3 regions of the Pantoea deleyi genome follow, and region 2 is predicted to be linked to each of the others. Evidence: predicted binding sites of a transcription regulator. Region 2 holds the regulator's gene; each other region holds the start of a gene.
The links. The regulator LexA, encoded in region 2, represses DNA repair genes until DNA is damaged. The targets are predictions, from matches to a motif close to TNCTGTATGTACATACAGNA.
Positions count from the first base shown of each region.

Region 1: the regulator LexA is predicted to act here: its motif matches at 2,143-2,162, upstream of J1C59_RS20330 (YebG family protein).
Region 3: the regulator LexA is predicted to act here: its motif matches at 2,322-2,341, upstream of J1C59_RS10470 (metal-dependent hydrolase).

Region 1 covers NZ_CP071407.1:222,976-227,145, reverse strand. The annotation lists gene J1C59_RS20340 (methyl-accepting chemotaxis protein) at 1-76, opposite strand, end outside; gene J1C59_RS20335 (Fic family protein) at 595-1,728, shown strand; gene J1C59_RS20330 (YebG family protein) at 1,785-2,126, opposite strand; gene J1C59_RS20325 (SIR2 family protein) at 2,269-3,063, opposite strand; gene J1C59_RS20320 (non-canonical purine NTP pyrophosphatase) at 3,060-3,620, opposite strand; gene J1C59_RS20315 (ABC transporter substrate-binding protein) at 3,776-4,170, opposite strand, start outside.
Region 2 covers NZ_CP071405.1:3,747,251-3,751,420, reverse strand. The annotation lists gene plsB (glycerol-3-phosphate 1-O-acyltransferase PlsB) at 1-1,079, opposite strand, end outside; gene J1C59_RS17635 (diacylglycerol kinase) at 1,208-1,576, shown strand; gene lexA (transcriptional repressor LexA) at 1,682-2,296, shown strand; gene dinF (MATE family efflux transporter DinF) at 2,397-3,719, shown strand; gene J1C59_RS17620 (CsbD family protein) at 3,880-4,092, shown strand; gene zur (zinc uptake transcriptional repressor Zur) at 4,146-4,170, opposite strand, start outside.
Region 3 covers NZ_CP071405.1:2,222,507-2,226,676, forward strand. The annotation lists gene hxpB (hexitol phosphatase HxpB) at 1-435, shown strand, start outside; gene kduI (5-dehydro-4-deoxy-D-glucuronate isomerase) at 608-1,444, shown strand; gene kduD (2-dehydro-3-deoxy-D-gluconate 5-dehydrogenase KduD) at 1,462-2,223, shown strand; gene J1C59_RS10470 (metal-dependent hydrolase) at 2,364-2,954, shown strand; gene J1C59_RS10475 (L-cystine transporter) at 3,106-4,170, shown strand, end outside.

The DNA of each region.
Region 1 (4,170 bases), on a different replicon from region 2:
TTATTGTCAGCCCGCCCATGACCAGCATCTGCGTGCGGGTGCTCATCTTTTTTTTATGTGTTACCTGACTGGCCATCGTGGTTCCCCTGAAAATTTACCTGTTTCTTGCCCTCCCTGTGAATGTGGTGCTCCCTTTATCCTCTATCGGCGGCGTTTTTTTGAACTTTAACGGCGGTTGTCAGGCAGCGCGAAAGGATTCAGCCCGTGTGGTGCGGGGAAGTTGATCTGAAAGGGATTATGGCTTTGATGATGAACGGGCTTTTTTTGATCTGAAACAATACTGCCAGCCGGTATTACTGTCAGTTTATCTCCATCGCGGCTGTAACCCTGTCACCGAGGAGAGTTCTATGATTGGTAAATCCGGATTAGCTGTGGGGATGATCGTCTGGTTAGCCTATGTTGCCTGGATCGTTCACTACTATTCAGACACGTTTATGCAGTTCTCCCGCTAAACAATCAGGACCTTCGGGTCCTTTTTTCTCTCTTTCACTCCGCCAGGTTGCCCGCTGAGCCGTTTATTCGCTATTATCGACTCACTTTATGAGCCGAATAACCCCCTCTGTTCGGCTCATCCACGCTGATTGTGAGCCGTTTATGTGCGTTAACTGGATATGGCAGCAGCCGGACTGGCCCCATTTTCACTGGCAGGATGCGGTGCTGTTGCCGCGCCTGCGCCATCTGCAGCAGCAGCGCGGCCTGCTGCTGGGTCGTGCCAGCCTGCAGACCGACGGCGAGACACAGACGCTGGATACCCTGCTCAGCAATATCCTCTCCTCCTCCGCAATCGAGGAGGAGCGGGTCAACGTGCAGTCTGTGCGGTCGTCGCTGGCGCGGCGGCTGGGAGTGTCGGAAACGCAGCCTTACCCGGTTTCCGATCGCTCAGAGGGGCTGGCCGCGATGATGCTGGATGCGATCAATAACCGCAGCCAGCCGCTGACGCTGGAACGCCTTTATCAGTGGCACCACTGGCTCTTTCCGGCGGATGAGTGGACGGTGCAGCGCCTGAGCGTCGGCACGCTGCGCGGCAGTGAGCCGATGCAGGTGATCTCAGGACGCCTCGATCGCCCCACGGTCCATTTCGAAGCGCCACCGCGTCACGGGCTGGAGCCTCAGCTGGCGGAGTTCATCGCCTGGTTCAACAGTAGCCAGCAGGATGTGATGCTGGACCCGCTGCTGCGCGCCGCCATCTGCCATCTCTGGTTTGTCACCCTGCACCCGTTCGATGATGGCAATGGCCGCATCACCCGTGCACTGACCGATCTGGCGCTGGCGCAGGCGGACAGCCAGAGTATCCGCCTCTACGCCATGTCGCCCGCCATTCTGGCGCAGCGTGCCGGCTACTACCGCATCCTGGAGCAGACGCAGAAAGGCGATCTCGACATCACGCCCTGGCTGGTGTGGTTTCTGGATATTCTGGATGAGAGCCTGCAGCAGGCGATGCAGGTTATAGAACGCACCCAGAAGAAAGCGCGATTCTGGCTGCGGCATCAGGGAACCGGCTTAAGCCCTGAACAGGTAAAGGTGCTGAACCGGTTGCTGGATGGCGGAGACCAGGGTTTTGCGCTGGGCATCAGCGCCAGTCAGTATCAGAAAGTGGCGAAAGTGAGTAAGGCAACCGCGACGCGACACCTGGCCGATCTGGTGGAAAAAGGCTGTCTCTGCAGGCTGGAAGGCGGTGGCAGGAGCACCCGTTATCAGGTCAGCCACGCGGAGAACAAGGCGGTCTGAGGCCGCGCAGGCCAGAAACAGCAACGCCGGAAGGGGGGCTTCCGGCGTTGTGGCAATCAGGCGGCTTTAACGGCGCGCACTTTCTTTGTCGCGGGTTCGTCTGCCTGCTCGCTGGCAGCCTGATCGGAAACGGTGCCGCTCTTCGGTGTGCTGGCCGCCGCGTCAGGCAGTTTGCTGGTGCGCAGGATATGCTGAACGGCATCTTTCTGATCGGCCATCAGCAGGCCCAGGGTTTCTGCCTGAGATTCGCCCATTTCAGGCTGCTGCTGTAACAGCCAGTCGGTGAAGGCTTCGGCCATATCGAGCATTTTGTCGTAGGCATCGGCCTCTTTCTTATTGGCAAACGTCATCTTCTCTTCACCCTTTCTGACTACTACAAATTTTGTTTCAACAGCCATCTTTTTCGCCCTCAGGTACTGTGTATACATACAGTATATCATGCCAGTAATGCATTGCCAGCAGAGAATAGCGTTTACGGGTTGTGCGCAGGCTAACCTTGTCCGCGCACAGGGTTTTTTATTTTTTTCGTGCCAGTGCTCACTACACCAGCAGCTCCTCAAGAAACATCGCCAGCGCTTTGCGCGGATCGTCCTCTTCGGAGACGATCACCTCGATCCCCCACTGTCCCAGCACCTCTTTCGCCACCGGGTTGTTCCGGTTGGTGAACAGGTAGGATTTAGGCCGCGCGGTCGCCAGCCCGGTTCGTCCCCACATTTTGGTCAGTCGGTAGAACAGCAGGCGGATATTGAAATCGCTGATGCTGTAGCCAACAAAGAGTACCGAGTTGCCCATGACGTCGTGCGTCAGTTTGATGTCGAGCGGCGAGTCGAAATAGAGGCGTTCAAAATAGCTGCTCTCATCGAGCACGATGGAGGTGTCATCGTCGAAGTCACCGTGCAGCTTGATGATGTGGCGTTTGTCCTCGGTGAGCGAGACCAGGTCGGCGGCGTTGGCCACTTTGTAGTAAGGCACGCCGTGGGCGTCGTGCGCCGCTTCCAGCCAGCGGTCGTAATTGGTGGTGTAGATACGGGAGAAGTTTCCCTGGGTGATCATGGTATGAATTTCAGAAGACCGGACATCGATATCCGGCCGGTGCCATTCACGATCCATCCAGCTACGCAGCGGGCCGAGCGAGCCTTTTTTCTGCTTGTAATACTCCGCCAGCGACAGATGAGTGCCGTAGGTGTTGAAGATTTTGGGGTCGTAACCCAGCTCGTTGGCGAGATGCGCAATCAGTTCATGCCACTCAGGCAGGCCGAAGTTGCGCGAGATGCCCGCCCCGGCGAACAGGATCAGTTTGCCGGAATCATAAGCACGCTTGAGTTCAGGTTTCATGCCACGCTCCGTGAGGTTTTTAAAAAGGTGGCAAAGCGATCCAGCGCGATGCGGCGCATCGAGATCTCATTTTTAAGTTCGCCCATTTCTGCAAAGGTCTGGTCATAGCCTTCGGGGATAAACACGCAGTCCCACTGAAAGCCGCGCGTTCCGGCGGGCCGGGCGGCGATGGTGCCGCGCAGCTCTCCCGAAAACTGATACATTTTGCGGCCGTCGCAGTAGCCCAGCACCGTTTTCGCGGTGACGGCCTGGCTGTCGAGGCCCTGCACCAGCGCGGTAAAGCGATCGGCATCCAGACGGTTCCAGAAAATGCGGGTCAGTCCGGCGGGCAGGCCGTTCAGGCCATCCAGATAGAGGCCGGTGTGCTCGACAAACAGCGGCCGCCCTATCAGGGAAAAGGCTTTAGTGAGTTTGTCGCGCACCAAATCCAGCTCGTTTTCGGTCTGTATCTCTTCGATGCGACGGGCGATGGGCAACACTTCGACCCCGACAGGTTCGAGGATTTTGCGCACCTCCGCCAGTTTTTGCTCATTGGCAGAAAGGAATCTGATTTTCATGGGGCTTCCAGGTCAATTACTCCGGCACGCCGTGAGGGTTTTTATGCGGTCAGGCGGGCAGGATAAATCACTAACGCTGGAGAGTGTAGTTCAAATCCGGGGTCATCCGCTGACCTGAGAGAGAACCGGCGGGCGTCTCTGCCGGTTCTGCCGGTTCAGTAAACGATGCCGGGAGGATTGAGGGTCGATTGAGAAACGGCTTCATCCTGCTCACCCCAGCGCGCCAGAACCTGCTGATACTGCCCGCCCGCGATGGCGTTATCCAGCGCCGCCTGCAGCGCGGGCGCCAGTCCGTTGCCCTTGCGGGTGGTCACCGCCACCCAGGCGCGAAAAGGCCCGCTGCCAACCAGCTTTGTCTGACCGCGCGACGCCACCTTCCAGGCCGCCATCGAGTGCGGCCCGAACTGCGCATCGGCCCGTCCTGACAGCAGCGCCAGCGTGGCGGAGGCGTCATCGGTCAGGTAGATCGGCGTCACGGCGGGCAGCCCTCTGGCCCGGTTCTGTGCATCCCAGCTCAGTAAGATGCGCTCCTGATTGGTGCCCGACGAGA
Region 2 (4,170 bases):
TTACCTTTAAAGGTACGACGGATAAAGAATGCGCCCAGACGACGGAAAATCGGGCCTGCCGGCCAGAAGTTAAGGTTGATCCCGGCGGCGATATGCGGCGGCACCAGCCCCTGATGGTAGAGCACATAGGAGAGCAGCAGATAATCCATGTGGCTGCGATGGCAGGGCACATAGACGATCTCATGGCCATCCTGCGCCAGCTGACGCACTTTTTCGCCGCCGTTGACGTTGATGCCCTGATAGAGGCGGCTCCAGAGCCAGCCCATCACCCGGTCAGTCACACGAATCGCTTCGTAGGAGAAGTTGGCCGCAATTTCTTCCATCATCTCGATGGCATTCTGCTGCGCTTTCTCGTGGGAGATTTTTTTGCTGCGCGCTTCATCTTCGACGGCTTTCTCAATCGCTTTGGATTGCAGCAGACGATTAAAGAGATCCTGACGCGCCGGTAAGCGCGGGCCAATCGCGGCCAGCCGCTGACGGGCAAAATGAATACGGGCCACGCGGGCCAGCTTCTGGGCGATCGACTTGTCCGTTCCGTGTTCGGTGGCCATGCGGCGCAGCGAAACGGTCGGCGAGAAGCGGACAAAACTGTCGCGCCCGTGCCAGATGACGGCAAAGAATTTCTGTACCCCGTTCAGGACGCGCAGATGTGGCGTTGCCTCACCCTGAACTTCACGTCCCGGTGCGCGGCCAAACATCACGGTGACCGGCAGCATCTGAATATCCAGCGTGGGATTGTTTCGATGCAGGTCGAGGTAGTCGTGAAAGATTTTCACGGATTCGACGCTGGGCACAAAATAGGGGAAAACGCGCGGGCCGTCGTGAATAAAGACGTGACGCGGCAGCAGCGCGCCGTCAATCTCCAGCGGAGAGAGCGGATCGGGCAGATGATGTCGCAGACACTGGGCGCGCAAAGTCAGTAAGTCAGCCTTCGAATCGTAAGGCAAAACATACATAATAGGTCGGGTCGGGTCCAGACCATGTTCTGAAACGGGATCGGCCGGAATGGCCTTACTTTTTACCAAAAACGACAGTGGTAAATTAAGCAGTTTGTAATAAAGTTTACGCCAACCTGACATAGACAACATGAAGCCTCTTGTTAGCAAAGCGCCGCAAGCATACCAGAAAGTGCAGCGAAGATCTGTGGTGGTGCCAATTGCACGCAGCCCAGACATTGACGTCAATACGATGAAAGGGTTCCCCCATCATGGCAAATAATGCCACCGGACTTATCAGAATAGTTAAAGCCGCAGGTTACTCATGGCAGGGGCTGCGTGCCGCCTGGCAGCATGAAGCGGCATTTCGTCAGGAAGCGCTGGCCGCGCTGGCCGCCATCGTCATCGCCTGCTGGCTGGACGTGGATGTGGTCTCCCGCATCCTGATGATTGGTGTCGTAGTGCTGGTCGTCATTGTCGAAATCCTTAACAGTGCCATTGAAGCGGTGGTCGATCGCATCGGTCAGGAGCATCATCCGCTGGCCGGTCGGGCGAAAGATATGGGATCGGCCGCGGTGCTGATCAGCATTCTACTGGCTCTGTTTGTCTGGATCGCGCTGCTCTGGACACATTTGCGATAAGCGTTCCATATCGCGTCGGAAGCCGCGTTTTGCGGGACAATCGGTTTCCATTTCGCCAATACCTGTATATACTCACAGCGACTGTATAAACAACCAGGGGGCGGGATGAAAGCATTAACCAGCAGGCAGCAGCAGGTCTATGACCTGATTCGCGACCATATTACTTCAACGGGCATGCCGCCTACGCGTGCCGAGATTGCCGCGCAGCTGGGATTCCGTTCGCCGAATGCGGCAGAAGAGCACCTGAAAGCGCTGGCGCGTAAAGGCGTCATCGAGATCGTGTCCGGTGCCTCGCGCGGCATCCGTCTGTTGATGGAAGAAGAAGCCTCAGAAGGCTTACCGCTGATTGGCCGGGTTGCTGCCGGTGAGCCCATCATGGCGCAGGAACATATTGAAACCCACTACAAGGTGGATCCGGGCCTGTTTAAGCCGTCGGCTGACTTCCTGCTGCGCGTCAGCGGAATGTCGATGAAAGACATCGGGATTATGGATGGCGATCTGCTCGCGGTGCATAAAACCCAGGATGTGCGTAATGGTCAGGTCGTCGTGGCGCGCATCGATGATGAAGTCACGGTGAAGCGCTGGAAAAAGCAGGGGGCTATCGTCCATCTGCTGCCTGAGAACAGCGAATTTGACCCGATCGTGGTTGATACCCGTGCTCAGTCGCTGACCATTGAAGGTCTGGCGGTGGGCGTGGTTCGCAACGGCGAGTGGCTCTGATTTCTCTGCCTGCGTGCATTCGCCCTCTCTGATGCTATTCTGTCTGCCCTAATTTTGTCGCGGCCCTCTTTGCGCAGCGACACTGAGCACGGAACGGCGAATGCGCGTTATCACGGCAACCGATAAAAATCTCTGGCGGCTCGCGCTGCCGATGATCCTTTCAAATATCACCGTGCCCTTACTGGGCGTGGTCGATACCGCAGTTATTGGTCATCTCGACAGCCCTGTCTATCTTGGCGGCGTCGCGGTCGGAACCACCGTCACCAGTTTCCTCTTTATGCTGCTGCTTTTTCTGCGGATGAGCACCACCGGTCTCACGGCGCAGGCGCTGGGTGCGGGCGACAAAACGGCGCTGGCGCGGGCGCTGGTTCAGCCGCTGATGATTGCGCTGCTGGCTGGCGTGCTGTTTATCGCCTTACGCTATCCGATTATCCGGCTGGCGACGCAGCTGGTCGGCGGCAGTCCCGAGGTCCTGGCACAGGCGGCGCGATTTATTCAGATCCGCTGGCTCAGCGCGCCGGCCACCCTCGCAAATCTGGTCATTCTGGGCTGGCTGCTGGGCGTGCAGTATGCGCGCGCGCCGGTGATCCTGCTGGTGGCAGGGAATCTGGTGAACATCGTGCTCGATCTCTGGCTGGTCATGGGGCTGCACTGGGGTGTCGCAGGTGCGGCCACCGCCACGGCGCTGGCCGAATACATCACGCTGGGCGTCGGCAGCATCATGGTCTGGCGGGTGCTGAAACTGCACGGCATCACGCCAGCCCTGCTGAAACAGAGCTGGCGCGGCGACAGTGCCCGGCTGCTGCGCCTCAACCGGGATATCATGCTGCGCTCCCTGATGCTGCAGCTCTGTTTCGCGTCGCTGACCGTGCTCGGCGCACGGCTCGGCCCCGATGTGGTCGCGGTTAACGCCGTGTTACTGATGTTCATTACCTTCACCGCCTACGCACTGGATGGCTTCGCCTATGCGGTAGAGGCGTTTGCCGGTGAGGCGCATGGGGCAAAAGATGGCAGTAAACTGCTGCGTGTCTGGCACGCCGCCTGTCGTCAGGCGGTGGCCGTCGCGCTGTTCTTCTCGCTGGTCTATGCGATCGCTGGCCCGCAGATCGTGACGCTGCTGACCTCGCTGACGTCGCTGCAACAGACCGCCGATCGCTACCTGGTCTGGCAGGTCATACTGCCGCTGGCGGGCGTCTGGTGTTATCTGCTGGATGGCATGTTCATCGGCGCCACGCGTGGTCGCGAGATGCGCAACAGCATGGTGATGGCCGCCGCGGGCTACTTCCTGACGCTGCTGAGCGTACCGCTGCTGGGCAACCATGGACTGTGGCTGGCGGTAACCGTTTTTCTGGTGCTGCGCGGCCTGACGCTCTGGCTTATCTGGCGCAGGCACTGGCGTCACAACAGCTGGTTTGAAGCCTGATTCAGTCGTGCTCACAGAGGTATACAGATAATTCTGTATTATTCTGAGTCCCGGAATAAAGCAACTACAATTAACTTCATACGGCGCAGTTAAGTAGCGCTTTGTATCGAGGTTATGACGAGTAGCCAGATAATTAAACCCCGAGGATTGGAGGTCTGCCATGAATAAAGACGAAGCGAGCGGCAACTGGAAGCAGTTCAAAGGCAAGATGAAAGAGAAATGGGGCAAGCTGACCGACGACGATATGCAGGTGATCGAAGGTAAACGCGACCAGCTGGTAGGTAAAATTCAGGAGCGTTACGGCTATGCAAAAGATGAAGCAGAGCGCGAAGTAACGGACTGGGAAACGCACAACAAAGATCACCGCTGGTAATCGACCCTCTGTTCCGGTGAGCCCTCACCGGAACACGCTTCAGGCGCTGACACCTATCCCCGTTTTCCCCGCTTTTTG
Region 3 (4,170 bases), 1.5 Mb from region 2:
ATTATTGCGCGCGCCATGACGCTGGTGGAGCAGACCCGGCCGCTGCTGCCGGGCGTGGAAACGGCCCTGCAGCTCTGTCGCGATCAGGGGCTGAAGATCGGCCTGGCCTCCGCCTCACCCCTCAGGATGCTGGAGCAGGTGCTGGAGATGTTTAACCTGCGCCACTATTTCGATGTGCTCTCTTCAGCCGAAGCCCTGCCTTACAGCAAGCCGCATCCGCAGGTCTATCTCAACGCCGCCGATAGCCTGGCGATCGATCCGCTTAACTGCGTGACGCTGGAAGATTCGTTTAACGGCATGATCGCCACCAAAGCCGCGCGTATGCGGTCGATCGTGGTACCCGCCGCTGAACACCGTGACGATCCCCGCTGGGCGCTGGCCGATGTGCGGCTGACGAGTCTCAGCGAACTGAGCCTGCACCATCTGCAGGGATAATCATCAGCCCGCCTGTGCGGGCTTTTTTTTGCCTGTTTTCGCCTCTTCATGATCCACGCCGCAAATAAATAAAACATCGTTTCATTTTTATTGAATTCCCGATTCACTCTTCCTAAGATGCATTCATTCCCCGTCCGGGGCGTGCACATCCTGACTGGCAGAGAGGCCTGAGATGGAAATTCGTCAAAGCATTCACAGCGATCACGCAAAACAGCTCGACACCGAAGCGCTGCGGCGCGCGTTCCTGATTGAGAACATCTTCACTGCCGATGATTACACCCTGACCTATAGCCATATCGACCGCATTATCATTGGCGGCGTGATGCCGGTGAACCGGCCGGTTACCCTGGGGGATGAGATGGGAAAGGCCCTGGGCGTCAGCTATTTTCTCGAACGCCGTGAGCTGGGCGTAATCAACATCGGCGGGCCGGGTCAGGCAGTCATTGACGGTAAAACCTGGGAGATGGGCCAGGAAGAGGCGCTCTATGTCGGCAAAGGCGCGCGCACGCTGCAGTTCCGCAGCCTGGATCCGGCATGCCCCGCCCGCTTCTATTTCAACAGCGCGCCCGCGCACTGCACCTTCCCGGACAGAAAGATCACCCTTGCCGAAGCGGCCAGTACCACGCTGGGCGCTGCCGCTACCGCCAATCGCCGCACCATCCACAGGTTTATCGTGCCGGACGTTCTGCCCACCTGCCAGCTCACCATGGGCCTGACCAGACTGGAGAGCGGCAGTCTGTGGAACACCATGCCCTGTCACACCCATGACCGCCGCATGGAAGTCTATTTCTACTTCGACCTGCCGGATGAGAGCGCGGTCTTCCACATGATGGGAGAGCCGCAGCAGACCCGTCATCTGCTGGTGCATAACGAGCAGGCGGTGATCTCACCCAGCTGGTCTATCCATGCCGGAGTCGGCACGCAGTGTTACGCCTTTATCTGGGGCATGGTGGGCGAGAATCAGATCTTTGATGACATGGACCCCGTCAACATCAGCGCACTGCGCTGAGCAGAGGAGAATGACCTATGGTAGTGAACAGCTTTAATTTAGCCGGCAAAGTGGCCATCGTGACTGGCTGTAACACCGGTCTGGGCCAGGGGATGGCGCGTGGACTGGCGCAGGCTGGCTGCGACATCGTGGGCGTCAACCGCTCTGCGGCGGATGAAACGCAGCGGCAGGTTGAAGCGCTGGGCCGCCGGTTCTGGCCGGTGACGGCCGACCTGGTGCGCAGCGAGGTGGCCACGCAGGTTGTGGAACAGGCTGTCGCCGCAGCGGGCAGGATCGATATTCTGGTTAACAATGCCGGGATCATCCGCCGCGAAGATGCGCTTAATTTCAGCGTGAAGGACTGGGATGATGTGATGAACATCAACAGCAAGTCCGTGTTTTTCCTGGCGCAGCAGGCAGCACGCCGCTTTATCGCACAGGGTGGCGGCGGCAAGATTATCAACATTGCCTCAATGCTGTCGTTTCAGGGCGGCATCCGCGTGCCCTCCTATACCGCCTCGAAAAGCGCGGTGATGGGGCTGACCCGCCTGATGGCGAACGAGTGGGCGAAGCATGGCATCAATGTGAACGCCATCGCACCAGGTTACATGGCGACCGATAACACTGAACAGTTGCGTAACGACGCGGCACGCAGTGAAGAGATTCTGGGGCGGATTCCGGCGGGCCGCTGGGGCGCGCCCGAAGACATGATGGGCCCGGTGGTGTTTCTGGCCTCCTCCGCGTCGGATTACGTCAATGGCTACACACTGGCGGTCGATGGCGGCTGGCTGGCGCGTTAATCTTTTGCGCGGACACGGTTTCACGGCTGTCCGCGATGTTAAAAAAATTCATGCTTCGTTACAGCGTCACATGTTCTCATTTACTGGATAAATCCCTATACTGGATGCATCGACAGTTTTCTTTGTATCCAGGTTCTCTCATGACGGGCGAAGGCCACATCATTTTTGCCATTGCCAGCGCTATTTTCGCAAAGCGTGCTGAGCTGACACCCGTGCTGGCGCAGGCCGACTGGTGGCATCTTGTTCCCTCGGCGCTGCTGACCTGCCTGCTGCCTGACATCGACCACCCTAAATCTCTGCTGGGACAGCGGCTGCGCTGGCTCTCACATCCGATTGCGCGGGCGTTCGGACACCGGGGCTTTACCCACAGCCTGCTGGCGGTGGCTGCCGGATTGTGGCTTTTTCAGATAAACCTGCCCCAGTCGTCGCCGATACCGCCCGACGTGCTGCAGGGGCTGACGCTGGGTTATCTCAGCCATATCGTGGCCGACATGCTGACGCCCGCCGGGGTGCCGCTGCTGTGGCCCTGCCGCTGGCGCTTCCGCCTGCCGATTCTGCGCAGTCAGAAAGGGAATCAGCTGGAGCGGGCGCTGTGTCTGGGACTGGTGGGCTATGCGCTCTGGTTTCCGGTGGGGATGCCATCTTTTGGTGCAAACGGCTGGCCGACTCAGCTGTTTGATACGCTGCAGAACGGTGTTGGTCGGTTAATTTCCACGCATCGTGCGCAATAAAGCAGCGTAAAACGCTATTCAGTTATAAACCATGCCATTTGGATATAAGGCCCCCTCTGCGCCTGCTGTTACCATTCATACTGTCTTAATTCGTGATTAACATTATGCGGCCTTCCCGACCCGGAAGGCCGCATTACTCTGGAGTTTCAGTATGGACCTTCCTCTTACGCTTAATATCGTGGCCTTTGTGGTGCTGCTGGTATTGCTCTCCCGCTTCAGCCGTCAGAACTGGAGCCTGTCGAAAAAGGTACTGACCGGTCTGGTGATCGGCGTGCTGTTCGGCCTGGTGTTACAGCTGATCTACGGCGAAAACAGCGCAGTGGTCAAAGCGTCAATCAGCTGGTTCAACATCGTCGGCAATGGCTATGTTCAGCTGCTGCAGATGGTCGTGATGCCGCTGGTGTTCGTCTCTATTCTCAGTGCGGTCGCGCGTCTGCATAACGCCTCGTCGCTGGGGAAAATCAGCGTACTGACGATTGGCGTTCTGCTGTTTACCACCGCCATTTCGGCGCTGGTGGGCGTTTTTGTCACCGGCCTGTTCGGGCTGAGTGCGGAAGGTCTGGTTCAGGGCGCACAGGAAACGGCGCGTCTCAGTGCGATTCAGAGTAACTACGCAGGCAAGGTCGCCGATCTGACGGTGCCGCAGCTGGTGCTCTCCTTTATCCCGAAAAATCCGTTTGCGGATCTGACCGGCGCGAATCCGACCTCGATTATCAGCGTGGTGATTTTTGCTGCCTTCCTGGGTGTGGCTGCCCTGCAGTTGCTGAAAGATGATGAAGCTAAAGGTCAGCGTGTGCTGGTGGCTATCGATACCCTGCAGTCATGGGTCATGAAGCTGGTGCGTTTAGTGATGAAGCTGACCCCTTACGGTGTGCTGGCGCTGATGACCAAAGTGGTCGCCGGGTCTAACCTGCAGGACATCATCAAGCTGGGCAGCTTTGTGGTCGCCTCTTACCTCGGCCTGGCCATCATGTTTGGTGTCCATGCGCTGCTGCTGTCGATCAACGGTATCAACCCGCTGCGCTTCTTCCGTAAAGTGTGGCCGGTGATCACCTTCGCCTTTACCAGCCGCTCCAGCGCCGCCAGTATTCCGCTGAGTGTTGAAACCCAGACCCGTCGTCTTGGCGTGCCTGAATCGATTGCCAGCTTCTCCGCCTCCTTTGGTGCCACTATCGGTCAGAACGGCTGTGCCGGTCTCTATCCGACCATGCTGGCA